Regions from separate parts of the Pollutimonas sp. M17 genome, predicted to be linked through region 1. Evidence: predicted binding sites of a transcription regulator. Region 1 holds the regulator's gene; each other region holds the start of a gene.

Region 1 (7,294 bases):
CGTGCGTTCCCTGTCGGGCCTGGCCAGCGATCCGCTGCGCGTCGTGCCGGGCAAGCGCGGCTTCGAGACCTTCTGTGTCGCCTGCCACGGCGTCGAAGGCAAGGGCAACACCGCCCTGGGTGCGCCGAACCTGACCGACAATGTCTGGCTCTATGGCAGCTCCGAGGCGTCCATCGTGGACACCATCCTGAACGGACGCGAGAACCGCATGCCGGCGCAGGAAGGCATTCTGACCGAGGACCAGATCCGCATGCTTACCGCATGGGTATGGGGCTTGTCCAATCAGGGAACCAGCACAGCAGCGAAATAAAAGGCCACACATGAGCAGCGAACCACCCGTCAATCCGACCACGCAAACATCCGCGGCGGCGCCCGCCTGGCAGCCGCCCCGCGTATCCAGGGTCGGGGGTGGCGCTTCTCCGCAGGTCGAGAAGGCGCTGTCCGACGTGCGCAGCAAGATCTACCCGCGCTCGGTGTCGGGCATCTTCGCGCGCTGGCGCATCGTCATGGTGTTCGTGACGCAATTGATCTTCTACGGACTGCCCTGGCTGCAATGGAACGGCCGCCAGGCCGTATTGTTCGATCTGGCCGCGCGCAAGTTCTACATCTTCGGCATGGTGCTGTGGCCGCAGGACGTCATCTACCTGGCCGTCCTGCTGGTGGTTTCGGCCTTCGCCCTGTTCCTGTTCACCGCGATGGCGGGGCGCCTGTTCTGCGGCTATGCCTGTCCGCAAACGGTCTATACCGAAATCTTCATGTGGGTCGAGCGGCGCATCGAGGGCGACCGGCTGGCGCGCATCCGCCTGGACGAGCAACCCTGGACATGGCGCAAGATACGCCTGAAGGCATCCAAGCACATCGTCTGGCTGCTGATCGCCTGGTGGACGGGCTCCACCTTCATCGGCTATTTCGCGCCCATACGCGAACTGGGCATGGGCCTGCTGACCCTGTCCCTGGGGCCGTGGCAGTGGTTCTGGATGGTGTTCTACGCCTTCGCGACCTGGGGCAACGCGGGCTTCATGCGTGAAGCCGTCTGCAAATACATGTGCCCCTATGCGCGCTTCCAGAGCGTGATGGTCGACGACGACACCTTCGTGGTGACCTACGACCATGTGCGCGGTGAGCCCAGGGGCGGACGCTCGCGCCGCATCGACCACAAGGAAGCCGGCATGGGCGACTGCGTCGATTGCAGCCTGTGCGTGCAGGTTTGCCCCACCGGCATCGACATCCGCGACGGCCTGCAATACATGTGCATAGGCTGCGGCGCCTGTGTCGACGCCTGTGATCAGGTCATGGAAAAAATGGATTATCCCAAAGGCCTGATCCGATATACCTCCGGGCGCGCCATCGCCGACGGCATGACGCAAAGCCAGGTCCGCAAGCGCATGCTGCGGCCGCGGGTGCTGGCTTACTCCTTCATATTGGGGTTGATCGTCATTGGCTTCGTGGTGTCGCTGGCCACGCGCACGAACCTGCGCATGGACGTCATCCGCGACCGGGGCGTACTGGGCCGCGAAGTGGCGGGCGGCATGATAGAGAACGTTTATCGCCTGCAGTTCATCAACACGTCCGAGTCGCCGGTCGAGCTGACCCTGGGCGCCAGCGGTCTGCCCGAGCTGTCCATCATGACGGCCGACCATGGCGCGACCACAGTCCACGTCGATCCGGCGTCGAACCGGCTGGTGCCCATCGTGGTACGGGCGCCGGCCGGCAAGGTCGACGCGGGCCTGCACGATATCGAGCTCACCGTGGTGGGCAGCTATGGCGAGGAAGGCGAAACGACCGTCGTCGAGCGTTCCAGCTTTTTTGTGCCAAAATGATTCCAGGAGGCAGCACCATGTCCGACACCCAACCCACTGGCGCGAATGGGCCCGAAAACAGCAGCAAGCCCTGGTGGCGGGAGCCCTGGCCATGGATACTCATGGCCGGCCCGGCGGCGGCCGTCGTTGGCTGTATCATTACCATTGTGCTGGCGGTGCAGAATTTTGGGGATCAGGCCATTACCGACGGGGGCGTCAAGCGCGGCCTGGTCGTCAGCAAGCAAACCCAGACTCCGCCGCCTTCAAAACCTTAGGCAAGCAAAAGAATACGACGGGAGACCTTTATGCGGTGGCGTTCATTGATGTGGATTTTATGGCCTTCGTTCCTGGTGGGCGCGGCCACCAGTGCAGCGGTATTCGCCATGGTCGATCCCCTGGATATCGCCTTTTTCGGCTATATGGAAGCTACTCGCCAGCAAGTGTATGCGGGGGGATTCTTTCTTTTCTGGCTGATGGCCGCCTTGTCCAGCGCCCTGAGCCTGCACCTGGCGCCTCGCGGCCAGCTGGTCGACGAGTTCGGCGATCCCATAGAGCAATAACCGCCGCGTAGCGGCGGGGCGGCCCTCAGCCGCAGTCGGTGCCGGCCAGCGCCTGCAGATTGCGCATGTCCAGGATGTGGACCTCGCGTTGCTGGACCCGGATCAGCCCCTCCCGCGCAAAGCGGGAAAACAGACGGCTGACGGTCTCCAGGGTCAGGCCCAGGTAGTTGCCGATTTCCTCGCGGCTCATGCGCAGGATGAATTCACTGGCCGAATAGCCCAGCACAACCAGCCTTTGCGACAGGTTCACCAGGAAGGCGGCCAGCCTTTGCTCGGACCGCAGGGCGCCCAGGGCCATGATCAGATGGTGCGAACGGCTGATTTCCTTGCTCATGAGCCGCCGGAACTGTTGCTGCAGCACTGGAAGATGCTGCGACAGCTGGTCCATTTCGTCTATGCGTATGACACAGACTTCGGTATCTTCCAGCGCGATGGCGTGGGATACATGGGTGTTGTCCAGCAGGCCGTCCATGCCCAGGATCTCGCCGGGCAGCAGGAAGCCGGTGATCTGCACCTGGCCGGAGGAATCCTCCAGCTGGGTCTTCAGGGAGCCCGACCGGATGCCGTACACCGCTTCGGTCTTGTCGCCCAGGCGGAACAGGGCACTCCCCTTGGGGATGCGGATGCGTTCCTTGACCAATTCATCCAGCTTGGCGACATCATTGCGCGGCATGCCCAGCGGCAGGCATATTTCGCTGAGCATGCAAGTGGAACAGCGCGTCGAATTGGGAGTAACAGGAATTTTTTTCTGCATTCAATCGTCCTCGTGGGCGAGGAAGTAAGGTTCGGCGGCCAGCTAAGGGCCGTATGCTTCATTGTAAGCTTTCAGTCAGGGAGACTGGCGCATCCCTTGCCATGACATGCATCAAGTATACGGTAGCGGGCTTTTAATCCCTTGCTTGTCACCTGAGTGTGGTTTTTTCGCCAGTGGGATTCCAGTAGGCGGGCGATGCATAGCGCGCCTTGACCATGTCGATGAACAGGCGTACACGCAGGGGCAGGTGCTTGCGTTCGGGCAGCATGGCGAAAATGCCGTTGGCCGGGGCCGCGTAGTCGTCCAGCACGCTGATCAGGCGCCCCTCGGCCAGGTCCTCCTGGACTTCCCACAAAGAACGCCAGGCCAGCCCGATGCCGGCCAGCGTCCACTGATGCAGCACCGATCCGTCGCTGCAGGCCATATTGCCCTTGACGCGCACGGCGCGCAGTTCCCCGTCCTGCCTGAGCAGCCACCCCCGGGCCTGATTGCCCTGGTTGCCGAAAGACAGGCAGTTGTGCTGCGCCAGATCGTCGGGCGTATTGGGGCGGCCGTATTCCTGCAGGTAGGACGGAGCGGCGACGATGACGCGTTTGTTGTCGGCCAGGCGCAATCCGACGATCTGGGAATCGTCCAGTTCGCCCAGGCGGATGGCGCAGTCGTAGCGTTCTTCGATGAGATCGACCAGGCGGTCGCTGAGGTCGAGGGTGACGGTGACCTCGGGGTAGGCGGCGACGAACTCGGGTATCAGCGGCGCCACGTGGCGCCGCCCGAAGCCCGCCGGCGCGCTGACGCGCAAATGCCCGCTGGGCCGTATGCTGCCCTGTGAAATGCGCGATTCAGCGTCATTCAGTTCGCGCAGGATGCGCTGCGCCTCTTCGAACAGTTCGGCGCCTTCCGAGGTCAGGGACAGGCGGCGGGTGGAGCGCGCCAGAAGCTTGATGCCCAGGCGCGCTTCAAGCGAGCTGATGCGCCGGCCCATCATTGCCGGGGCGATGCCTTCGGCCCGGGCGGCGGCCGACAGGCTGCCCAGTGTCGCAACGGCCACGAAGCTTTCGAGTTGTTTGAATTTGTCCATGCTGGCGTGTCAGGTAGGCGGCCAGTCAGTGCGGGGCCGGGCCAAGTGCAATAGTATCAGCATGGGGAACGCCTTCGGTCCGCGGCGGCCGCAAACGCCCTTGAAAATGCCTGTTCCGGCCGCACATATTCACTATTCGAGCACATGCTCTCCCATTTCAGTGAAAACCATATTATGCGATACGATAAATTGACGACGAAGTTCCAGCAGGCCCTTGCCGACGCGCAAAGCCTGGCCGTGAAGCACGATAATCAGTATATCGAGCCGGCCCACGTCCTGGCGGCCCTGCTGGCCGATACGGACAGCGGTGCGGCCAGCCTGCTGGCGCGCGCCGGCGTGGCGGCCAACCGCCTGGGGCCGGCCTTGAACACGCAGATCGAAAGCTTCCCCCAGGTGCAGGGCGCCGAGGGCAATATCCAGGCCAGCCGCGATTTGCAGGCGGCGCTGGCGCGCACCGACAAAGAGGCCTCGAACCGGGGCGATACCTATATTGCCAGCGAACTCTTCCTGCTGGCCATGTCCGACGACAAGGGCGAAACCGGCCGGCTCCTGCGCGAGTCGGGCCTGCAGCGCAAGGCGCTGGAAGCCGCCATCGAGGCGGTGCGCGGCGGCGCGTCGGTATCCGACTCCGAAGGCGAATCCAACCGCGAGGCCTTGTCCAAGTACACCACCGACCTGACCGAGCGCGCCCGCCAGGGCAAGCTGGACCCGGTGATCGGCCGCGACGACGAAATCCGCCGTTCCATACAGATATTGCAGCGACGCACCAAGAACAACCCTGTGCTCATCGGCGAGCCGGGCGTGGGCAAGACGGCCATCGTCGAAGGGCTGGCGCAGCGCATCGTCAACAACGAGGTGCCCGAGACCCTGAAGGGCAAGCGGGTATTGTCCCTGGACATGGCGGCCTTGCTGGCCGGCGCCAAGTATCGGGGCGAATTCGAAGAGCGGCTGAAGGCGGTCCTGAAGGAGCTTTCCCAGGACGACGGGCAGACCATCGTCTTCATCGATGAATTGCACACCATGGTCGGCGCGGGCAAGGCCGAGGGCGCGATGGACGCCGGCAACATGCTCAAGCCCGCCCTGTCGCGCGGCGAACTGCATTGCATAGGCGCGACCACGCTGGACGAATACCGCAAGTACATCGAGAAGGATGCCGCGCTGGAACGCCGCTTCCAGAAGGTCTTCATCAACGAGCCCGATGTCGAATCCACCATTGCCATCCTGCGCGGCCTTCAGGAGCGCTATGAACTGCACCATGGCGTAGCCATTACCGATCCGGCCATCGTGGCGGCGGCCGAGCTCTCCAACCGCTACATCACCGACCGCTTCCTGCCCGACAAGGCCATCGACCTGATCGACGAGGCGGCGGCCCGCATCCGCATGGAAATCGATTCCAAGCCCGAGGTCATGGACAAGCTGGATCGCCGCATCATCCAATTGAAGATCGAGCGCGAAGCGGTCAACAAGGATACGGATGAAGGTTCGCAGCGCCGGCTGAAGGCCATCGAAGACGAGCTCCTGAAGCTGCAGCGCGAGTACAACGACTTCGAGGAAATCTGGAAGGCCGAGAAGGCCGCGGTGCAGGGCTCGCAGGCGATCAAAGAGGAGATCGAACGCACGCGCGCCGAGATGGCCGAGCTGCAGCGCAAGGGCCAGTTCGACAAGCTGGCCGAGCTGCAGTACGGCAAGCTGCCCGAGCTGGAAGGCCGTTTGCAGGCCGCCGAGGCGGGCCAGCAGGAAGCCGGCGCGTCGGAGCATCCCCGCCTTTTGCGCACGCAGGTGGGAGCCGAGGAAATCGCGGAAGTCGTATCGCGGGCGACCGGCATACCCGTGGCCAAGATGATGCAGGGCGAGCGCGACAAGCTGCTGAAGATGGAGGATTTCCTGCACGAGCGGGTGGTGGGCCAGAACGAGGCCGTCAGCCTGGTGGCCGACGCGATACGCCGTTCCCGCGCCGGGCTGTCGGATCCGTCCCGGCCCTATGGCTCTTTCCTGTTCCTGGGACCGACCGGGGTGGGCAAGACGGAATTGACCAAGGCGCTGGCCAGCTTCCTGTTCGATTCGGACGACCACATGATACGCATCGACATGAGCGAATTCATGGAGAAGCATTCGGTGGCCCGCTTGATCGGGGCGCCCCCGGGCTATGTCGGCTATGAGGAGGGCGGCTACCTGACCGAGGCGGTGCGGCGCAAGCCCTACAGCGTGGTGCTGCTCGACGAGGTCGAGAAGGCGCACCCGGACGTGTTCAATGTGCTGTTGCAGGTGCTGGACGATGGCCGGCTGACCGACGGCCAGGGGCGCACGGTGGATTTCCGGAATACGGTGATCATCATGACGTCGAACCTGGGGTCGCAGCATATCCAGAGCATGGCGGGGCAGCCGTACGAGGTGGTGAAGGAGGTGATCTGGGACGAGCTGAAGCAGTCGTTCCGGCCCGAGTTCCTGAACCGGATCGACGAGGTGGTGGTATTCCATGGCTTGGAAGCCAAGCACATCGAGTCGATTGCGCGGATCCAGCTTCAGCGGCTGGGGCAGCGGCTGGCGCAGAAGGAGATGCGCCTGGAAGTGTCGGATGCGGCTCTGGCGCAGCTGGCGCGCGCGGGCTTCGATCCAGTCTTCGGGGCGCGTCCCTTGAAGCGGGCGATCCAGCAGCATATCGAGAATCCGATCGCGCGCCTGATCCTGGAGGGCAAGTTCGGTCCGAAGGACGTGGTGCCTGTGGATTGGCAGGGCGACAAGTTCGTGTTCTCACGGACGCTGCAGTAATTTGTGTCGTTGCGGTAGGAAAGCATGGCCGGACCGAGGTTCGGCCATGCTTTTTTTGTTGGCGGGCGTTATTGGTTTCTTGCCTGATGGCGGGCTATTTAACGCTACCGGTTTATTTATTCTTGCGGCGCCGGCGGCCGGGGGTGGGGCCCTGCCGGCACGGCTGGCGGTCCGGCCCTTGGCCGGACTACCCGCGCCTTCCTCGTCCAGCCGGGTGGCGGGCGAACTCCCTGCGCGGCACTGCGTGCCGCTCCGGTCAGACAGCGCCCGCCGAAAGCCCCCGGCTTCCCTTCGGAAGCCCGCGGCGCCTGCCTGACCGCCGGCCGGGCCCCAC
Region 2 (7,294 bases), 1.5 Mb from region 1:
AAAGCGGCTAAGCGTAGCCGCATCGAGTCCACTGGATCAAGTCCCCGAACCGATACATCGAGCCAACCAGATGTATGTAGAACAGGTCCTCCTGGAGGAGGCAGCCAAAAGGCCTCGCATAACACTGAAGTTCGGCATGAAGGTCATAGGAGTGCAAGAAGAATGCGATGGAGTCCGCCTTGATGCAATCGACGTCTCCACAGAAGCGCAATCAACCTGGAAAGCATCCTACCTTGCCGGTTGCGACGGAGGACGCAGCTTTGTGCGAGGCGTACTGGGAGTCTCCTATGAAGGTTTTGAAAATCTGCGCCAGGCATTTTTTGGAGGGCGTATGGTATCAACCTATTTGCGCGCGCCCACGCTCTACCGCGACCATCTGCATGGCAAGCGAGCCTGGCAATACTGGATTGTCAATCCAACACTGCGCACAGCCTTGGTTCCATTGAATGGCGACGATGAGTTCTTATTGTGGTCCCGCGACGAAACGCCCGGCTCAAACATCGACGAAGCCGCCATTGTCGCGATATTGCGGCAATGCACCGGGGCCGATCTTCCCGTTCAAGTGCTTGCACATGCAAAATGGACCGCTGGCGTTGCACTTGTCGCTGAAAAATTCGCGCAAGGCCGTATCCTATTGGCGGGCGATGCCGTGCATCTGTTTACGCCAACAGGCGGCTTCGGGATGAATACGGGCGTCGATGATGCAGCCAATCTTGCCTGGAAGCTTGCGGCAGCCGTTCAAGAATGGGGAGGCAAAAATCTGCTTGCCTCCTACGAGCTGGAGCGCAAGCCGATCGCACAGCGTAACACGGCGGCAGCACGCGAACTGGCAAGAAATGTCGGTTTAGTGCCGATACCGCCGGAACTGGATAAGGACAGTCCGGAAGGTGCTCATGCACGAGTTGAAACAGGAGCTTTCCTGTCCACATTCGGCGAAGAATATGCCTCACTGGGTGTGCAGTTAGGCGCACGCTACGACAGCTCGCCCATCATTGTTCAAGATGGGCAAGCACCCGATGACGACTTGGCCAATTATGTACCAACCAGCGTTCCAGGCGGCCGCGCCCCGCACTTCTGGCTGGATAAGGGCCGAGAAGAAGGGAGTTCGCTATACGATCACTTGGGAGTAGGCTTTACGCTGCTTTGCCTGAACAACGTGGGGTTTGATGTGGATGCTTTGAAGCGGGCGGCAAAGGCACGCGGCATACCGCTAAAAGTGCTGCATATCGACAATAGCCAAGCTCTGGAAATGTATGGTGTGGGTAAAGCGCTCATACGTCCCGATCAGCATATCTGCTGGCGCGGCGACACGGTACCCGAAGACGTCGGGGCCTTGCTGGATACCGTAACTGGAGCACGCTAGTGAGCGCCGATTTCCCGTCGCATGCGGCCGCCTCCACGAGGACGGAAGAGCCCCGGCGTAAGCTGAAGCTCGGCATCGCAGGGATGGGCCGCGGGTTTCTTGTAATGCAGCCCACCTTGGCCTTGCATCCCGATATTCATGTAGTAGCGGGCATGGACCCGCGTGCCGAGGCTCGCCAACGCTTTGTGCGGGATTTCGGTGCGTACTCATATGAGTCGTTTGAGGCGCTTTGCGCCGATGCCGATGTCGATGCTGTCTATATTGCCTCCCCACACCAATTTCATCGCGAGCAGGTTCAGATAGCGGCTCGGTATGGTAGACACATGCTAGTCGAGAAACCGATGGCATTGACCCTGGATGATTGCCGTGCAATGACCGACGCGGCAAACGCAGCTGGCGTATGCTTGATCGTCGGACATAGCCATGGTTTCGATACGCCCGTTCGACGAACCCGGCAACTGATTCAAAGCGGTGCCTTCGGACGGTTGCGAATGATCTCGGCATTGAATTACACCGACTTCCTTTATCGTCCTCGTCGTCGCGAAGAACTGCAAACACAGCTAGGCGGCGGAGTGATATTCAGCCAAGGCTCGCATCAAATAGACGTGGTACGAACTATCGCCGGAGGACGGGCGGCAAGCGTCCGGGCCTATTCTGGAATCTGGGATCCTCAGCGGGCGGCCGAATCAGCCTATTCGGCGCTGCTCACGTTTGAAGATGGAGCCGCTGCATCGATGGTCTACAGCGGCAACGCTCATTTTGATAGCGATGAGTTTTGCGGCTGGGTCGGCGAGACGGGGAAACGTAAAGATCAGCGCAACTACGGTGCCGCCAGACGGCTATTGAACAGCATGGCTCCTGGCGAAGAAGATGCTTTGAAGCGAGATCGAGGCTACGGTGGGCCGAACTACATACAACCCAACTTGGCATCTTCCAGCAATGCTCCAAGGGTGCACCATGAGCATTTCGGCCTTCTAATTGCCTCTTGCGACCGTGCCGACCTGCGTCCGGGGCCTCGCGGAATAGCAATATATGATGACGAAGGCGTACGCTTCGATCCACTTGAAGACCCGACAGTACCAAGAAGCGAGGTCATCGACGAACTCTACGCTGCCGTTATCGAAGGAAAAAAGCCCATACACTCTGGAGAATGGGGCACAGCCAACTTGGAAATTTGCTTGGCAATATTGCAATCCAGCCGCGAAAATCGAGAAATCCCACTTTTGCACCAGATCAATGCAATCTAAGCATAAGTGGTGGTATAACCGTTCGATCATCTCTAATCGAACAGCGCTTCCATGCCTAAATCAAAGTTTGAAGCCCAATATGGATCATCTCATGCGGTACTGCGCCATTGGCGTGAAGCTGTGCCCAACGACCGCCTTGCCCATCTAATCAAAGATGCCATGCGAGGAGTGTCGCGAGCCCTTCAGATGCGCCTTATGGAACACTCCGTATCGTTCGGCCATTGGACTTTCCTGCGTATACTTTGGGAGAACGATGGATTGACCCAGCGCCAGCTAAGCGAAGAGGCTGGCTTGATGGATCCCACCACACATTCGGCGCTTCGCGCAATGGAGAAGCTGGGATATATTTCTCGACGCAAGCTTCCGAACAATAATAAAAATATCCATATTTATTTAACGCCCAAAGGGCGTGCCTTGAAAAAAGTTCTGGTTCCGATTGCAGAAGAAGTAAACAACATAGCTGTAAATGGTGTGTCTGAGTCTGCCATCCAGACAACTCGTAAAACACTGCTCGCTATAATTGAAAACCTTGCCTTGGACGAACAGGAATCACTTCAGAACAAACGCCATCAACCCTCTACGCGCGATCTATCGGACCTTATAAACATAGCGGATGCAGCCGAAGACGTGCGTTAACACTCATACAGCAACGCAACCCGGCGTCAGCGCAATAAGCGATTCCTTGATATCCGTCATGTTTTTCCGGGGTATACCCGAGTAGGATACTCGGGTATACCCTTAGAACTCAATTCGCATTGAGGCCCGAACATGGCCAAGAAATTTCCGCTGAATCCCAAGCATCCCGAGCGTATCTGCTGGGGCTGCGATAAATACTGCCCCGCCGATTCCATGCTGTGCGGCAACGGTTCCAGCCGCACCCAGCACCCGTCGGAATCCATGGGCGAGGACTGGTACGAGTTCGGCGACTGGGGCCTGGATCTGGAAGTGCCATCCGACCGCCCCACGCTGCGGCCCGCGTGAGCCCGGCCGACACACCGCAACCGATGAAAACACTGGCTGGCAGCCCCCCCCCGCCAGCCAGGAGAGGGGTGACGTCAACCTGACATTATCGGAACGTGTCAGGCTGTGTCGAGTGCGGGTTCGGGCCGGGCTTGCCCGGCGCGCAGGCCACGGAGCTCCTCTCCCAGGTATCGGGCAATAGCCTGCATCCCATACAACCCGGCCGCCGCTTCGGCGTCGCTGTTGTAGTTGGTGTTGGTATTGACGTCATAGGTGTAGATCTGGCCGTTTTCGTCGGTGATGAATTCGATGCCCGAAATCCCTATGCCATTGGCCGCGATGAAGCGCTGGTAGCGCTCGATGATGGGGTTGTCGAAACCCTGAACGATCTGGAAGCGGGGAGCGGGCGCCGCCGGCGCCTCTTGGCCTACCGGGCAGAACGCATCGCCCGCCTGGCAGACATCGGCCGGGCAAAGCTCGAAGCCCAGCGACGTATCCACACGCACCGCATACAGGAACCTGCCGCCCACGAATTCCACGCGCGTGATGTAGGGCTCCGGCGCCCGGATGTATTCCTGTATAAGGGTGATGCCGTCGATGGACGGCTCGAAGGCCTCGCCGCTGACGTAGTCTTCCAGCGCCTTGACGCTATGGAACAGCCGCACGCCCAGGCCTTTGCCCGCGCGGTTGTGCTTGGTGATGAACGAGCCGGGCATCGTGCCCGCCGCCTCGACGATATGGCGCTTGCCCACGGCCGCGATGCTGCGAGGCGTGCGTATGCCGTAATTGGACAGCGCGGCATATTGCGCCACCTTGCTGATTTCCAGCTGCAAGGCGCGGCCGTTGTTGATGACGCGCCGCCCATGCGATTCCAGCCAGGCCAGCACCGCAGCCGTGTATTCCGGCGCATAGCGGTGATTCCGGGTGTGCGACGACGCACTCATCCGGTTGTAGAACACCCCTTGCGGCGGCGCTTGGGCAAGATCCAGCGCGCCTTCGTCCAGGAACCACTCTTCGTAGGGCAGCCCCTGTTCCGCAAATGCGGCCCTGAGAGGCTCGACCCATGCCGAGTTTTCGTGGATCACATAGATTTTGGACATAAGAGCCCTTCCGATACGGATATTTCAGCGAAACAAGCCGGAAGCCAGATACCCATGGCTATCAGATAGCGTAAACAGAATGGACTCGAACAAGAACGACTAAATAATTATTTTTCCATTACTTATCGTTATAAGGCTGCGACAGCCAGGCCTGGGCGAGCCTTATCCAATAGCTGGCGCCCAGGGGAATCAGATGGTCGTTGAAGTCGTAGGCGGGGTTGTGCAGCATGCAGGGGCCTTCGCCATGGCCCGGCATGCGATGATCGCCCTGTCCGTTGCCTATCCATATATAGCAGCCCGGCCGCTCCTGCAGCATCAGGGCGAAATCCTCGCCCGCCATCGACGGCTGTACAGCGGCGTCGACATTGGCGGCGCCCACAAGTCCTTCAAGGACCTGGACGCTGAAGGCGGTTTCACGGGGATGGTTGTAGGTGGGCGGATACTTGCGGTCGAAGACGAAGTCGGCCGTGCAGCCAAACCCCTCGCTGATCCGCTCCGCCAGTTCGCCGATGCGCTTGTCGATCAGGTCGACCGTCTCGCGCGTGAAAGCGCGCACCGTCCCGCGCAGCTCGGCCCTGTCCGGAATGGCATTGTCCGCCGAGCCGGCATGGATCTGGGTAACGCTGAGCACGGCCGGATCATAAGGATTGCGATTGCGGGTCACAATGGTTTGCAGCGCCTGGGCCAGATGGGTGGCCGCCATGATGGGATCGCAACCCAGGTGAGGCATGGCGGCATGCGCCCCCTTGCCCATGATGGATATCGTAAAGTAATTGCTCGATGCCATGATGGGCCCCGCGCAGACGCCGAAGCGCCCCACTTCCATTCCGGGCCAGTTGTGCATGCCGAAAACCGCCTCGGCGGGAAACCGCGTGAACAAGCCGTCTTCGATCATCTTCTTGGCGCCCAGCCGCCCCTCTTCGGCCGGTTGGAATATGACATACACCGTGCCGTCGAAATCGCGGTGCTGCGCAAGGTAGCGCGATGCGGCCAGCAACATGGCCGTGTGGCCGTCGTGGCCGCAGGCATGCATTTTTCCAGGGTGCTTGCTGGCATGCTCGAACGTGTTGAGTTCCTGTATGGGCAGGGCGTCCATGTCGGCGCGCAAGCCGATGGACCTTCCGCTGTCCGTTTTGCCCCGTATGACACCCACCAGCCCCGTGATGCCCAGGCCGCGATGCACTTCCACGCCCCATGACTCCAGCTGCCCGGCTACCAGATCGGAGCTGCGGACCTCTTGATAGGCGAGCTCGGGATGCGCATGGATATCGCGGCGAATGGCGATGATCTCGTCCTGCCACTCGAGTATGGGTTCGACCAGTTTCATGATGGGGAACTCCTGTTATGCGCGCGACCCGGCGATCCGGCGATCCGGCGATCCGGCGATCCGGCGACCCGGCGGCCCGGCGCTGCGGCGAAGCCTGAAACCCTCGGCAACAGCCCATGATAATACCGGTCGGGGCGCTGCGGATACTGCCCATCCGCCTCCGGAACCGCGAGCCGGCCCGTCATTCCCCATCGCGGAGCGTATACAGGAATGCGGCAATATCCTGCGCATCCTGTTCGCTCACGCCCAGATCGGGCATCGCCGACAATGGATCCACCTTCGTCGGATCGCGCAGCCAGCGCAGCATGTTGGCGGGCGTATTGGGAAGCACGCCGGCAATGTACTGCCTGTCCGCAATGCCGGCCAACGGCGGCCCGACGTGCTTGTTCGCGCCGACGATGCCCGGGATCGCATGGCATGTGACGCACACGTATTGTTGCAGCGCCTTTCGGCCGGCCGCGGCGTCGCCCAGGCGCGGTTCCGGGGCGGATGCCGGCGGTGTTTCGTCCCTTGCAGGCAAGGGCGCGTGCTCATCGCTCCACATCGCATAGTCCGCTGGCGACAATGCCGGCAAGACCTTCATGAACGCCACGACATCCCATATCTCGTCGTCGCTCAGGCGGTACTGCCAGGCGGGCATGCCGCTCATCTTGATGCCATTCCGGACGATCCAGTAAACCTCGGCGGCCGGCCAGTGCCGGGCGGCGTCGACCAGCGACGCGGGTGCGGGCGTCAGACCCAGCGCGAAAGGCTGGGGCGCGACGCCCGGAGCGCCATGGCACTGCACACACTGCGCACGAAAGTGCCTGAAGCCATTGATGATGCGATCCCGGTCGTCAAGGGCGGGCACCTCCATGCCGGAGGTGCGCAGCTTGACGGAACGCCGCAATGACGTTTCAAGCAGGTGGTAGACGAACGCCGTATGCTGGCTTGTGGCACTGACGTCATATACGCCGATGTATACGGCAGCGCCCCCCAGCAGTGCGGCGGCGGCGGCGGATGCCGCCAGGGTGATGCCCGCAACTCGTTTCCATGTCGTCATCTTCAGGCGTCCGTGGCGTCAGTGCAGGGTAAGAAGATAGGCGGCGATGTCCCGTGCATCCGCTGTGCTCAGCCCCAGATCAGGCATGGCGGTGCGCGGGTCGATCGCCGGGGGGTCAAGCAGCCATTGCACCAGATTTTCGGGCGTATTCGGAAGCACGCCGCCCACGTAGGCGCGCATAGCCATGCCGTCCAGCGGAGGACCAACCCTGGATACCGGTCCCTTGATGCCTTCTATGGTGTGACAGGCAACGCA
Region 3 (7,294 bases), 780 kb from region 1:
CGCCGCGCGGCAGTACTGGGCTCATCTGATCGCCCTGCTGCTGCTTCTATCGGCCAGCCTGCTGCCCGCCCTGTTCTCGCATGCCGCCGGCCTGGCGCTGGCCGTATCGGCGGCCTGGCTGCTGTTCAACATGGCCCGGGCCCTGGGCTTTTATCTGCGGGCCCGAAAACAGATTGCACTGGCGCTGGCTGAACTGCCTCAGCCCTGATAGGAGCCCAGCCGGGCAACGTCCAGGACGGTGACTTCGCGGCCCTTGACCCGGATCAGCTCATGGGCGCACAAGTCGTGCAAGATGCGCGAGAAATGCTCCGGCGTGAGGTTCAGCCGCGAAGCGATCACCGTCTTGCTGGTTTCCAGGCGGAAGTGATGGCCGTCCTTGCATTGCTCGTCCTTCAGCAGATAGCCGATGACGCGCTGGGTGCCTGACCGCAGGGAATAGGCCTCGACGTCGCCCATCAGGCTATGCAGGCGCTGGCTCAGGCCCGCCAGCATCTTGCGCGCAAAACCCGGATGCCGACCCAGTTCATGAAAGATGACTGCCTTGCCGACATGCAGCAGCAAGGTGTCGGCAAGGGCCTGGGCCGACACGATGTAGGCCTTTTCCATGAACATCAGCGCTTCGCCGAAGCTGTCGCCGGGGCCGATCAGCCGAACGACCTTCTCGCTTCCGCCCGGCGACACGAACATCAGCTTGACCTGCCCGTAGACCACGGTGTGCAGCCCCACGCAAGGCTCGCCCCGGTGAAAAACCATTTCGCCCCGCGCGACCTGGACTTCGGTCGTGCCGGAAGCCAGGTTGTCGAGTTCATGAGCGCTCAGCTCGTTGAACAGGGGTAGCCTGGCCAGGAAATCCTGGGTACGCGTCTTGCCGCTCGTCATATTGCTAGAATCCCGTATCGATATTGTTGTGGCGCCGCGCAAACGCGGCGGCTACCCCACTCAAAAAACATGTGATCAAAATCCTGTTCAACATCGCCGGTACCCTGGCGTTGATCCTTGCCGTGCTGGGGCTGTTCCTGCCCCTGCTGCCCACCACGCCCTTCCTGCTGCTGGCGTCGGCCTGCTATATACGCGGCTCCGAACGCATGCACCGCTGGCTGACCGGACACCGCATACTGGGACCCTACCTGATAGGCATACAAACCGGCCGGGGCATCCCCATGCGCGCCAAGGTCATTACCCTGGTCTTCCTGTGGGCCACACTGGCCTTTTCCGCCTGGCATGTGCCCCTGCCCTGGGTGCGCCTGCTGCTTCTGATTCCCGGCATCTGCGTTACGGTGTATCTGTTGCGCATGAAGACCCTGCGCGCAAGCGATGCGCTGGCCGGCCCCGACGACCCGGCTAAATAAGCTTGGAGTACGTCGACACCGTGGGCTGGCCCAGGAATTTATCGAAGACCATGCCCATGGCCCGCACGAACAGACGGCCCTTAGGCGTGACGCCGATGCCCTTGTCGTCGATCCGCAGCAGGCCGGCATCCTTGAATGTCTGCAGCCTTTGCAGCTCGGGTTCGAAATAGTCCGTGAAGTCGATGCCATAGGTCCGGCCAAGCACGCTGAAATCCAGCGGCATGCTGCACATCAGGGTCATGATGACGTCGCGGCGCAAGACATCGTCCAGACTCAGTTCAAAGCCCTTTTCAATGGGCAGCCTGCCTTCGTCCAGTATCTGGTAATAGGCGTTCACGCTGCGCACCGACTGGCTGTACGAGTTGCCCACCTTGCCGATGGCCGAAACGCCCAGTCCGATCAGGTCGCACTCCGCGCGCGTGGTGTAGCCCTGGAAATTGCGATGCAGGCTTCCGTCGCGGCGCGCCAGGTTCAGTTCGTCGTCCGGCTTGGCGAAGTGATCGAGGCCGATGTATACATAGCCCGCTTCCAGCAGCCGCCGCGTGGACATCAGGAATATCTGCAGGCGCTCTTCGGCGCTGGGCAGGTCGCCGGCCGAAATAAGCCGCTGTGCCTTGAACCGGCTGGGCAGGTGGGCGTAGTTGTACAGTGCGATGCGGTCCGGAAACAGTCGTATCACGTGATCCAGCGTGCGGTCGAAGCTGGCCAGGGTCTGCTTGGGCAGGCCGTAGATCAGGTCGGTGTTGACCGACTGGAACCCCGCCTTGCGGCTGGCGCTCAGCGCCTTCTCCACCATTTCCAGAGGCTGGATGCGGTTGACGGCCGCCTGCACGGCCGGGTCGAAATCCTGCACCCCGAAGCTGGTCCGATTGAAGCCCAGCCCGGCCAGCATGGACAGCGTTCCCTCGTTCACCGTTCGCGGGTCGATCTCGACCCCCAATTCGGCATCCGGCGTGAATTCGAAATGCCGGCGCAAGGACGCCATGAGCCCGGTCAGCTCGGCGGCGCTCAGAAATGTGGGGGTGCCGCCGCCCAGATGCAGCTGGGCCGTCTTGCGATCCGGCCCCAGTTGGCCAGCCACCAGGTCCATCTCCTTGTCCAGGTAGTCGAGATACTGGGCCGCCCGGCCATGATCCTGCGTGATGACCTTGTTGCAGGCGCAGAAATAACAGAGGGACTCGCAAAAAGGCAGGTGCACGTAAACCGACAGCGGCGGATTCGTTCCAGGCTGCGCGCCGGTCCGCTGCGCCAGATAGCCCAGGTAGGCATGCTCATCGAAGCCGGAGCGGAAGCGATCGGCGGTGGGATAGGACGTGTAGCGAGGTCCCGAATGATCGAAACGCCGGATCAAGGCCTCGGAAATCTCGATGTCCGGAAAAGAAACCGTATCATGGCTGGCGACTGGAATGCTGCTGTCCATGTCTTTCTCCGATATGGGCCTGTTAGCGTCAAAAAAAACCGCTGCGGACGTTGCCTGTACGGCGCGCCGCATGCAGACTATGCTTGAATGTCCTATTGTGAAACCGGACGCCTTTATCTTTTTTGACCTAGGTCAAGCAAATGCCCGATACCCCAAAAGGCGTGCAACGCCAATCTGGCACAAGCTTTCTCAAAGCTGAACAAAACATATCGTATTATTAAGGCTGGATTCACCCATTTCAACCCAACCGTCCTCGATGTCGTTATTCTTCATACTTGCCCTGCCTTTCGCAGGCAGCATCATCGCTGCGCTGCTGCCGTCGAATGCACGCAAGCTCGAGGCCTGGCTGGCCGGATTCGTCGCCGTCGTCTGCGCCGTCCTCGTGTTTACCCAGTTTCCGCATGTGCTCGACGGCCATGTCGTCAAGGCGGTCGTGCCGTGGCTGCCCGAGCAGGGGGTCGATTTCAGTTTGCGCATGGATGGCTACTCGTGGCTGTTTTCCATGATCATCACGACCATGGGCGCGCTCATCGTGCTGTACGCACGCTACTATCTTTCGCCGCAAGATCCTGTTCCCCGCTTTTTCTCTTTCTTCCTGGCCTTCATGGGTTCCATGCTGGGCGTGGTGCTGTCGGGCAACCTGATCCAGCTCGTCGTGTTCTGGGAACTGACCAGCCTGTCGTCCTTCATGCTCATTGCCTACTGGCACCATCGGGTGGACGCCCGGCGTGGCGCCCGCATGTCCCTGACCATCACCGGCGCGGGTGGCCTGTGCCTGCTGGGCGGAGTGCTGATGCTGGGCCATGTCGTGGGCAGCTACGACATGGATACCGTGCTGTCCTCGGGCGACGTCATCCGCAACCACCCGTGGTACACGACCATACTGGTGCTGGTCGCGCTGGGCGCCCTGACCAAAAGCGCGCAATTCCCTTTCCACGTATGGCTGCCCAACGCCATGGCGGCGCCCACGCCGGTGTCCGCCTATCTGCACTCGGCCACCATGGTCAAGGCGGGCGTATTCCTGCTGGCGCGGTTCTGGCCCGTCATGGCGGGCACCGACGAATGGACCTGGATCATCGGCGGTGCCGGACTCTGTTCGCTGGTGCTGGGCGCCTACGCGGCCACCTTCCAGATGGACATGAAGGGAGTGCTGGCGTATTCGACCATCAGCCACCTGGGCCTGATCACGCTGCTGCTGGGCATGAACAGCCGGCTGGCGCTGGTCGCCGCCGTGTTCCACATGATCAACCATGCCACCTTCAAAGCCTCGCTTTTCATGGCGGCGGGCATCGTGGACCACGAAACGGGCACGCGCGATCTCAGCCGCCTGTCGGGCCTGTACCGAAGCATGCCCATCACCGCCACGCTGGCCGTCGTGGCGGCCGCCTCCATGGCCGGCGTGCCCCTGCTCAACGGCTTCATCTCGAAAGAAATGTTCTTTGCCGAAACCGTGTTCGTCAGCGGGAGCTGGTTCAACCGGGTCGGCCTGCCCGTCGCCGCCGTCATTGCCAGCGCATTCAGCGTGGCCTATTCGCTGCGCTTCGTGATGCAGGTTTTCTTCGGGCCCGCGCCGCGCGACCTGCCTCGCGCGCCCCACGAGCCGCCATTGCGCATGCTGATACCCAGCGCCATCCTGGTCCTGACCTGCCTGGTCGTGGGCATGCTGCCCAGCTTCACCCTGGGGCCCTTCCTGCATAACGCCGCCCTGGCCATCCTGGGAGAAGCCACGCCGGTCTACGACCTGCGCATCTGGCACGGCTTCAATCTGCCGCTGGCCATGAGCTTCCTGGCCCTGGGCGGCGGCATCTGCCTGCTCTGGCTGTTGCGGCACCGACACCGCAGCCGTCCGGGCAAGGCGCCTCTCATCTACCGCTTCGACGGGCGCCGCAGCTTCGAGCTCCTGCTGGAAGCGCTGGACACCGCGTCCGCCTTCGTGCTCGACTGGACGCGGTCGCCCCGCCTGCAACCCCAATTGCTGCTGGTGGTCCTGCTCACCTTCTTCGTGGCGATGCTGCCGCTGCTGCCCGGCAAATGGCTGGACCCGCAGATCGCCACGCCCATCGACCCCTTCTTTGCGTTGATGTGGCTGGCCGGCGGCGCCTGCGCCATCGGCGCCGCCCGCCAGGCCAAGTACCACCGCCCCGTATCGCTGCTGCTCACGGGCGGCGCCGGCCTGGTGACCGCGCTGACCTTCGCCTGGCTCTCCGCCCCCGACCTGGCGCTCACGCAGCTGGCGGTCGAGGTCGTCACCATGGTGCTGATCCTGCTGGGCCTGCGCTGGCTGCCTCCACGCGTGGCCGGAGACGACGAACCGCCGCCGCTGACCAGCACCGTGCGCGCCTACGTGCGCCGCTTCCGCGACCTGATCATCGCCGTCATCGCCGGCGCGGGGCTTTCGGCCATCGCGTACGCCGTGCTGACCCGCCATCATCCCCGGGGCATCTCGTCCTTCTTCGTCGAGCAATCGCTGCCGCTGGGCGGCGGGGCCAATGTGGTCAACGTCATCCTGGTCGACTTCCGCGGCTTCGATACCTTCGGCGAGATCACCGTCCTGGGCATCGTGGCCCTGACGGTCTACGCGCTGCTGCGCCGCTTCCGGCCGCCGCCCGAAAGCATGACCCTGCCCAAGGCGCGTCAGCGTCCGCTGCCGGCCAACCGGCTGCTGGACACCTTCGCCGACCCCGACCCCAAGGCGCCGATTCCGGACGGCGTCATGAAAGTGCCCGCCGTGCTCGTGCGCCTGCTGCTGCCCATGGCCGCCCTGATCTCCCTGTATTTCCTGATACGCGGGCACAACCTGCCGGGCGGCGGATTCGTCGGCGGGCTGATCATGGCCACCGCCATCATCCTGCAATACATGGTCGGCGGCGTCATCTGGGTCGAAGCGCGGCCCCGCATCCATCCGCAGTACTGGATCGCCATGGGCCTGCTGGCCGCGGGCACCGCCGCCATGTCGGTCTGGTGGGCGGCCAAGCCCTTCCTGGCCGCCAACAGCCTGGACCTGGTCCTTCCCGTCATCGGCCACGTCCACCTGTCCACCGTGCTGCTGTTCGACATCGGCGTCTACATGCTGGTGGTCGGAGCCACCGTGCTGATGCTGGTCGCGCTGGCCCACCAATCGCTGCGGCTGTACCGGAAACCGGCGGCCATCGCCCCCGCCAACGAAAAAGGAGCCGCTTAATGGAAATCGTGCTTGCCCTGGCCATCGGCGTGCTCGCCGGCTCCGGCATCTGGCTGCTTCTGCGCCCGCGCACCTTCCAGGTGATCATGGGCCTTTCCCTGATCTCCTATGCCGTCAACCTGTTCATATTCGGCATGGGCCGGATCACCCTGGATGCGCCGCCCGTGATCAATACCGACTGGGCCGCCGATGCGAGCCATTATGCCGACCCGCTGCCGCAGGCGCTGGTCCTGACCGCCATCGTCATCGGCTTTGCCACGACCGCGCTGTTCCTGGTCGTGCTCCTGGCCTCGCGCGGGCTTTCCGATACCGACCACGTCGACGGACAGGAGGCCCGCCCGTGAACGGATGGATGCAGCATCTTCCCATTCTTCCAGTGGCCGTGCCGCTGATGTTCGGCGCGGCCATGCTGCTGCTGAACGACACGCAGCGGCATCTGCGGCTTGCCATGGGCTTCCTGTCCATTGCGGCCCAGATCTACTGTGCCATCACCCTGCTCAGCCTGTCGGCGGGCTACCTGCCCAGCAATTGGCCCGACGGCGTGGGCGTCTACCTGCTGGGCGACTGGCCGGCGCCCTTCGGCATCGTGGCCGTGGTCGACCGCCTGTCGACCATCATGCTGCTGCTGACCTCGGTACTGGGCGCCGCCACCTGGATCTACGCCACGGCGCGCTGGGATCGCGCAGGGGTGCATTTCCATCCGCTGTTCCAGTTCCTGCTGATGGGCCTGAACGGCGCCTTCCTGACCGGCGACCTGTTCAATCTGTTCGTCTTCTTCGAAGTGCTGCTGGCCGCCTCCTACGGCCTGATGCTGCACGGATCGGGCAAGGCCCGGGTGGCCGCCGGACTGCACTACATCGTGGTCAACCTGGTGGCCTCCTTCCTGCTGCTCATCGCGATGGCCCTGATCTACGGGATCACGGGGACGCTGAACATGGCCGATCTGGCCCTCAGGGCGGGCCAGCTGACCGGTTCGGAGCGGATACTGTTCGAATCGGGGGCGGCCATACTGGGCATCGCCTTCCTTATCAAGGCCGCCGCCTGGCCCCTCAATTTCTGGCTGCCGGCCGCCTATGCCAATGCCTGCGCGCCCGTGGGCGCGGTGTTCGCCGTCATGACCAAGGTCGGCATCTATGCCCTGCTGCGCATAGGCTCCCTGCTGCTGCCCACGGGCGCTCCGGCCGCCTTCGGCGGCGAATGGATGTTTCCACTGGGCATGGCCACCCTGATATTCGGCACCGTGGGCATCCTGGCCGCGCCGCAGGCCGAGCGCCAGGCCGGCTACTGCATCATCATGTCCTCCGGAACGCTGCTGGCGGCCCTGGGCATGCCCGGCGTCGTGCT
Region 4 (7,294 bases), 660 kb from region 1:
CGGCGGACAGGGTCTGCGCCGCAAGCGCGCCATCGGGAATTCGCCCGGCCGGCAGGCCTTCGAAGTTTTCCTCGGCCACGAACGCGGCCGCCGCATTGACCAGTTCCTGCAGGTTCTCCAGGCGGTCGGCGCCTTCCCGGTCGTTCTGGTAGTGGGCCAGCAGGCCGCTGTGATGCACCACGTGGTCGATCAGCTCGGGTAGGGAAAGGATCTGCGCCTCGTGGGCCATTTGCTGGATCAATTCGGCGAAGCGCGCCAGATTGCCGCCGCCTTTGCCCGACATCAGGGGCACGGCGCGGAACAGGCTGCTGCCCTGCTGACGGGCCGTGTCGGCCAGCTGTTCGAGCGTGCGGGCGCCGATGCCGCGCGTGGGAAAGTTCACGACTCGCAGCCATGAGGTGTCATCATGCGGGTTGTCCATCAGCCGCAGGTAGGCCAGCGCATGCTTGACTTCCTGGCGCTCGAAGAAACGCAGTCCGCCGTACACCTTGTAGGGTATGCCGGCCGAAAACAAGGCATGTTCGATGATGCGCGACTGGGCGTTGCTGCGATACAGTATGGCGATTTCCCGGCGCAGGCGGCCGTCGTTGATCAGCGCCTTGGTCTCGTCGATGATCCACTGGGCCTCCAGCAGGTCGGATGGCTGCTCCACCACCCGGACCGGCTCGCCCTCGCCTTGCTCGGTCCACAGGTTCTTGCCCAGGCGGGCGGTGTTGTGGGAGATCAGGGCGTTGGCCGAATCCAGTATGTGTCCGTAAGAGCGGTAGTTCTGTTCCAGGCGGATGACATTGCCCCGGGCGTAGTCGCGCTCGAAATCCGACATATTGCCCACGTTGGCGCCACGGAAGGCGTAGATGGACTGGTCGTCGTCGCCGACCGCGAAAATCGACGCGCCGCCGCCCGCCAGCAGGGTCAGCCAGCGGTACTGCAGGGTGTTGGTGTCCTGGAACTCGTCGACCAGGATGTGCTGGAAGCGGCGCTGGTAATGTTCGCGTATGGGCGCATTGCGCTGCAGCAGCTCATAGGCGCGCAACAGCAATTCGGCAAAGTCGACCACCCCCTCGCGCTGGCATTGATCCTGATACAGCTGATAGATTTCGACCAGCCGGCGGCGGTGCGCATCCCAGACCTCGACGTCGCCCGGCCGCTGCCCTTCTTCCTTGGCGCCGTTGATGAAGCGCTGGACGTCGCGCGGCGGAAATTTCTCGTCGTCGATCCCGGCGCCCTTCAGCAGGCGCTTGATCGCCGCCAGTTGATCGGCGCTGTCCAGTATCTGGAAAGTCTGGATCAGGCCGGCGTCGCGGTGATGGGCGCGCAACAGCCGGTTGCACAGGCCATGAAAGGTGCCCACCCACAACCCGCGCGTATTGATGGGCAGCAAGGCCGAAAGGCGCGTGAGCATCTCGCGCGCCGATTTGTTGGTGAACGTGACCGCCATGAGCCCAAAAGGACTGGCCTGGCCTGTTTGTATCAGCCAGGCCATGCGTGTCGTCAGAACTCGGGTTTTTCCGCTGCCCGCGCCGGCCAGGACCAGCGCGTGGGAGGGAGGTAGCGTGACAGCGGCTTGTTGTTGCGGATTGAGGCTGTCTATCATGCCGCGTAGCGGCGCAACCGGTAGGCGAACTGCTCGAGGCTTTCTATGCCGCTTTGCTGGGCCCGCTGGCACCATGCCTGCAAGTCGGCCAGCAACTGCTCGCTGCTGGCGCTGGAGCTTTCCCAAAGGCGGACCAGTTCGCGCCGCATCTGCACCAGCGTGGACAGGGATTGATTCTGGGCCAGAACGGTGTCCAGTTCGGCGCGTTGAGCCGGTTCAAGGGTGTCGTCGGTGCTGCTGATCCAGTCTTTGCAGCGGCTGAGCAGCGTCCAGCTGCAATCGGGACTGCCTTCCTTGCGCGCGGGCTTCAGCTTGCTGAGTTCGTCGCTGGCCGCTTTCTTGACCAGGTCGGTGTAGCGCGCCAGGATTTCGTAGCGGTGGGTGATGACGCCCTGCAAGGTGCTGGCATCGGCCAGGGCCTTGGGCGGATCGAGCTTGAGCTTGGGCGCCAGCTTCTTGACCTTGGCCAGGCCGAAGAATCGCAAGACGCTTATATAGCACCAGCCCAGGTCGAACTCGTACCATTTGGTGGAGAACTTGGCCGAGGTGCCGTAGGCGTGGTGGTTGTTGTGCAGTTCTTCGCCGCCGATGATGATGCCCCAGGGCGACACATTGGTGCTGGTATCGGGACTGGCATAGTTGCGATAGCCCCAGGCGTGGCCGATGCCGTTGACGACGCCGGCGGCCCAGAAGGGTATCCAGGCCATCTGTATGGCCCATACGGTCAGGCCCAGCACGCCGAACAGGGCCAGGTCGATGCCCAGCATGATGAGGATGCCCATCAGGCTGTGACGGGTGTAAAGCTTGCGTTCTATCCAGTCATCGGGCGTGCCGTGGCCGAAGCGCTTGAGGGTTTCGGGGTTGGTGGCTTCCTCGCGGTACAGTTCGGCACCGCGGAAGAACACCTTGCCCAGGCCGAATACGACCGGTGAATGGGGGTCGCCTTCTTTCTCGCACTTGGCGTGGTGCTTGCGGTGTATGGCCACCCATTCCTTGGTGACCATGCCGGTGGTCATCCAAAGCCAGAAACGGAAGAAATGCATGACGCCCGGATGCAGGTCCAACCCCCGATGAGCCTGGCTACGGTGCAAAAATACCGTAACCGCCACGATCGTGATGTGAGTGAGCACAAGGGTAACCAGCACGACCTGCCACCACGAAAGTTGCAGCAAACCGCCTGATAATAAAGTAATAATTTGGTCCATAAACCTGTAAAGGCCTCATGTTAAGACAAAGAAAAGTGTAGCCCAGTTGTCAGGCTTATGACAGCAGAATTTCAATTTAGTTTTGATGAAAATCAAGAATGGCGCGGCTCGGCGCGCCATTCCTTGCGTCTTTCCAGGCCGGGATGCGGCCCAGTACGCCGTAGAACGCCCTGGGAGGCTGCCAGGGCGTTTTCCTGGATAAAACTACAGCTCCCCTTCGCTGGGCGTTTGCGCGGCGTCCTGGGGCGTCGTGAGGCCTTTTTCGGCATTGGCGGGCTTCGCCCGCTCCAGCACGGCGGCGAAAAAACCGTCGGTGCCGTGTACGTCCGGGCGCATGCGCAGATACAGGCTTTCCTGTGTCAGATTTTCGCAACGATCTGCGGCGATTTTGCCGGCATCCAGGAGGGTAAAGTCGGGATGTTCAGCTAAAAAAGCCTCAACCTGCTGCTCGTTTTCCTCCGGCAGCACGCTGCAGGTGGCATAGACCAGCCTGCCGCCCGGGGCGACGCAACGCGCCGCCTGCCGCAGGATGCGCGCCTGGGTTTCCAAGAGCGCCTGCAGGGACTCCGGATGCTGGCGCCATTTAAGGTCGGGATTGCGCCGCAGTGTGCCCAGCCCGCTGCACGGCGCGTCGACCAGAACCCTGTGCGCCTTGCCGCGCAGGCGCTTGACCCGCTGATCGTTGTCGGGGTCGATGACCACGGGCACGATGTTGGACAGGCCGCTGCGGGCAAAGCGCGGCTTGGCCCGCGCCAGGCGCGCCGCCGACACATCGAAGGCATAGAGGCGGCCCGTGGAACGCATCAGCGCCCCCAGCAGCAGCGTCTTGCCGCCGGCGCCGGCGCAATAATCGATGATCATCTCGCCGCGCTTGGGCGCGACCAGCGCCGCCAGGATCTGGCTGCCTTCGTCCTGGACTTCGATTTCGCCCTTCTCGAACATGGGCCAGCGATTCACCGGGGGCCGGCCTTGCAGGCGTATGCCCCAAGGAGAATGCGGCGTGGGTTCCGGGTCGTAGCGCAGCGCGGGCCCGGCGCGCAATTGCTTGAGCATGTCCTTGCGGTCGGCCTTAAGGGGATTGACCCGTATGTCCAGCGGCGCCGTCTGGTTCAGGGCCCGGACCAGGGAATCGGGATTGTCCAGCGCAGCGAGGCGCTCGTCCAGCCAATCGGGAAGGCTGTCGCGCACTGCCCGGGACAAGCCCGCCACGTCTATCTTCTGCACGTGCTCCAGCCAATGCTGCTCTTGTTCCGACAAGCCCTGGTTCAGCACCGATTTGTCGAATACCGATGCCAGGCCCAGGATGGCCAGGCGGCGGGCGGCGGGCCCGCTGCCGCTTTCGGCGTACTGCCGGTAGCGGCGCAAATGGCGCAGCACATCGAAGACGGCTTCGGCCACCTCGCCGCGATCGCGCATGCCCAGCTTGGGATGGGCGCGCAGCCAGTGCGACAAAGCGGCATCGGCCGGGTATTCCCATTGCAGGATCTCGCCCAGCACGCTGCGGACCTGTTCGATGCGCACGGCCGCCATGACGTAGGGGCGACCGGCGGGCGCAGCGCCCTCGCGCCGAGGAGCGCCGGCCTCTCGCCGTGGCGCAGCGCCTTCCGGACGGGAGGCGCCGCCTTCGTGCCGTGCGGGACGGCCCGCGCGCCGGGCGGTACTGCTTTCCCGCCGGGGGTCGCGCTCTTCGCGCGTGTCGCGGCCGCGGGAAGCGCGCCGCGGCTTGTCGGTGTTGTTCATGACGACCTTTCCGATGATGCGACGCCTTGCTGCGTCAGGACGAAGGAGCGGCTGGCGACGCCGCGCACATGCACGCGCTGCATGGCGTCGAGCGATACGCGCCCCTCGGCCAGCCAGCGTACCACGTCCGCGTACATGCGGTGTTCCACCTTCAGGACGCGGCCGGCCAGGTCGTCCGGCGTGTCGTCGGCCAGCACGGGGACGATGCCCTGCGCGACGATGGGACCGTGGTCCAGCACCGGGGTAACGAAATGGATGGTGCAGCCATGCCATTGCACGCCGGTCGCCAGGGCCTGCTGATGCGTGTGCAATCCCGGAAAAGCCGGCAGCAGGGACGGATGGATGTTGATCAGGCGCCCATTGAAGCGCTCCACGAAGGCCGGGGTCAGCACCCGCATGAAACCGGCCAGCAAGACGTAGTGCGGCTGGTGGGCATCGACGGCGGCGGCCAGCGCGGTATCGAAGTCTTCGCGCGTGGCGTAATCGCGATGCGCCACGACCTGGGTCGGGATGCCCTGCCCGGCGGCCCACTCCAGCCCGCCGGCATCGGCCTTGTTGGCGACGACGGCGCAGACCTGCGCCGGCAGGGAGAGTTCGCGCACCGTGTTGACGATGGTCTGCATGTTGGAACCGCGTCCCGAAATCAGGACGACAATGCGGCAGCCGGAAGGAAGAGAAGCATCCAAGACGATAATTCCAGAGTAAGGCAACACAAAATTGTAAACTCTCGGGTGTGAAAAACGCTCCCGCCCTTTACCGCAGCCTTCCCCGCTACGATAGCCAACGCCCCAGCGCCGTGACGATAGGCAATTTCGACGGCGTCCATCGCGGCCACCAGGCCATTTTGCGCCGGGTCCGCCAGCACGCCCGGGAACATGGCCTGGCCGCCACGGTCATGACCTTCGAACCCCATCCGCGCGCCTATTTCGCCCGGCGCGGCCAGCGTCCGGAACTCATCCCCACGCAGGTCAGCAGCTTGCGCGACAAGGTGGCCGCCCTGGCGCGGCATCATGTCGACCAGATCGTGCTCGAACGCTTCAACCACACGCTGGCCGACATGTCGGCCCAGGACTTCATCGAGCGCCTTCTGGTGGAAGGACTGAACACGCGCTGGCTGCTGGTCGGCGAGGACTTCCGCTACGGCCACAAGCGCAGCGGCGACATCGAGCTGTTGCGCAGCGCCGGCCGCCGCTTCGGCTTCCAGGTCGAAACCATCGCGGACGTGGCCGACGAACACGGCCATCGCATTTCCAGCTCCGAGTTGCGCACCGCCCTGGCCGTGGGCAATCTGGACCGCGCCGAACATCTGCTCGGCCAGCCCTATTCCATCAGCGGACACGTCATACACGGCCAGAAACTGGGCCGCAGCATAGGCTATCCCACGCTGAACCTGCGCGTGCCCGCCCAGTGCGCCCTGCGATCCGGCGTGTACATCGTGCGCGCCCACGGCCTGGGACCCCAGCCCATCAAAGGCGTGGCCAGCCTGGGCGTGCGGCCCACCATTTCGCACGGCGGGCGCCTGATGCTGGAGACCCACCTGCTGGACTGCCGGGTGGACGCATACGGTAAACTCACGTGTATTGAATTCCTCGAGTATCTGCGGGACGAAGAAAAATTCCCCGACCTTCCCACTATGATCGCCGCCATCGACAATGATGCGCAAAGCGCTCGCGACTATTTCGCCTTCCATGGACTATAGAAACACCTTAAATTTGCCCGACACTCCTTTTCCCATGCGCGGCGATCTGGCCAAGCGCGAGCCCGGCTGGGTGGCCGAGTGGGAAGAAAAAAAGGTTTACGCAGCCATACGCGCTGCCAGCAAAGGAAGACCGAAATTCGTACTGCATGACGGCCCGCCCTATGCCAACGGCGACATCCATATCGGCCACGCCGTCAACAAGATACTCAAGGACATCATCGTCAAGAGCCGCGCCATGGCCGGCTACGATGCCGTCTATGTGCCGGGCTGGGATTGCCACGGCATGCCCATCGAGATCCAGATCGAGAAGAAATACGGCAAGCATCTGCCGGTGGCCGAAGTCCAGGCCAAGGCGCGCGCCTACGCGCTGGAGCAGATCGACCGCCAGCGCCGGGATTTCAAGCGACTGGGCGTGCTGGGCGACTGGGACCGCCCCTATCTGACCATGAACTTCAGCAATGAAGCGGACGAGTTGCGTGCCCTGGCGCGCATTCTTGAAAAGGGCTATGTGTTTCGCGGCCTGAAGCCGGTGAACTGGTGTTTCGACTGCGGCTCCGCCCTGGCGGAAGCCGAGGTCGAATACGCCGACCGCAAGGACCCGTCCATCCACGTGGCCTTCAAGTTCGACGACAAGGCCAGGCTGGCGCAAGCCTTCGGCCTGCCCCAGGTCGACGACGGGGCCATCGTGATCTGGACCACGACGCCCTGGACCATACCCGCCAACCAGGCGCTGAACGTCCATCCGGACTTCGAGTACGCCCTGGTCAAGCTGGACGAGGCGCGCAGCACCGGACCCATGCTGCTGCTGGCCAAGGACCGCGTCGAAACCTGCCTGGCAGAATGGAAGCTGTCCGGAAACATCGTTGCCACCGCCAAAGGCGAAGCGCTGTCCGGGCTGGAATTCCGGCACCCTCTGTACGAAGCGCACGAAGGCTATCGGCGCCTGTCCCCCGTCTACCTGGGCGACTATGTGACGCTGGATAGCGGCACGGGCGTCGTGCACTCCGCGCCCGCCTACGGCATCGAAGACTTTGTTTCGTGCAAGGCCCACGGCCT

The links. The regulator FNR, encoded in region 1, switches genes on or off when oxygen is low (the NO sensors DNR and NnrR bind a similar motif). The targets are predictions, from matches to a motif close to TTGATNNNNATCAA.
Region 2: the regulator FNR is predicted to act here: its motif matches at 3,293-3,306, upstream of OEG81_RS03510 (DUF3079 domain-containing protein).
Region 3: the regulator FNR is predicted to act here: its motif matches at 2,892-2,905, upstream of hemN (oxygen-independent coproporphyrinogen III oxidase).
Region 4: the regulator FNR is predicted to act here: its motif matches at 2,882-2,895, upstream of OEG81_RS07730 (fatty acid desaturase).

The regions. Positions count from the first base shown of each region.
Region 1 covers NZ_CP107548.1:2,265,006-2,272,299, reverse strand. The annotation lists gene ccoP (cytochrome-c oxidase, cbb3-type subunit III) at 1-310, shown strand, start outside; gene ccoG (cytochrome c oxidase accessory protein CcoG) at 321-1,820, shown strand; gene OEG81_RS10745 (FixH family protein) at 1,838-2,074, shown strand; gene OEG81_RS10740 (hypothetical protein) at 2,105-2,359, shown strand; gene fnr (fumarate/nitrate reduction transcriptional regulator Fnr) at 2,385-3,113, opposite strand; gene OEG81_RS10730 (LysR family transcriptional regulator) at 3,262-4,191, opposite strand; gene clpB (ATP-dependent chaperone ClpB) at 4,366-6,960, shown strand.
Region 2 covers NZ_CP107548.1:722,248-729,541, reverse strand. The annotation lists gene OEG81_RS03525 (FAD-dependent monooxygenase) at 1-1,363, shown strand, start outside; gene OEG81_RS03520 (Gfo/Idh/MocA family oxidoreductase) at 1,426-2,610, shown strand; gene OEG81_RS03515 (MarR family winged helix-turn-helix transcriptional regulator) at 2,662-3,246, shown strand; gene OEG81_RS03510 (DUF3079 domain-containing protein) at 3,379-3,591, shown strand; gene OEG81_RS03505 (ATP-grasp domain-containing protein) at 3,690-4,670, opposite strand; gene OEG81_RS03500 (M20 aminoacylase family protein) at 4,789-5,997, opposite strand; gene OEG81_RS03495 (c-type cytochrome) at 6,179-7,039, opposite strand; gene OEG81_RS03490 (c-type cytochrome) at 7,058-7,294, opposite strand, start outside.
Region 3 covers NZ_CP107548.1:1,484,890-1,492,183, reverse strand. The annotation lists gene OEG81_RS07165 (hypothetical protein) at 1-208, shown strand, start outside; gene OEG81_RS07160 (Crp/Fnr family transcriptional regulator) at 199-879, opposite strand; gene OEG81_RS07155 (YbaN family protein) at 951-1,349, shown strand; gene hemN (oxygen-independent coproporphyrinogen III oxidase) at 1,342-2,769, opposite strand; gene OEG81_RS07145 (monovalent cation/H+ antiporter subunit A) at 3,026-5,950, shown strand; gene OEG81_RS07140 (Na+/H+ antiporter subunit C) at 5,950-6,294, shown strand; gene OEG81_RS07135 (monovalent cation/H+ antiporter subunit D) at 6,303-7,294, shown strand, end outside.
Region 4 covers NZ_CP107548.1:1,602,107-1,609,400, reverse strand. The annotation lists gene OEG81_RS07735 (UvrD-helicase domain-containing protein) at 1-1,594, opposite strand, end outside; gene OEG81_RS07730 (fatty acid desaturase) at 1,591-2,799, opposite strand; gene OEG81_RS07725 (RsmB/NOP family class I SAM-dependent RNA methyltransferase) at 3,004-4,296, opposite strand; gene purN (phosphoribosylglycinamide formyltransferase) at 4,536-5,162, opposite strand; gene OEG81_RS07715 (bifunctional riboflavin kinase/FAD synthetase) at 5,273-6,238, shown strand; gene ileS (isoleucine--tRNA ligase) at 6,228-7,294, shown strand, end outside.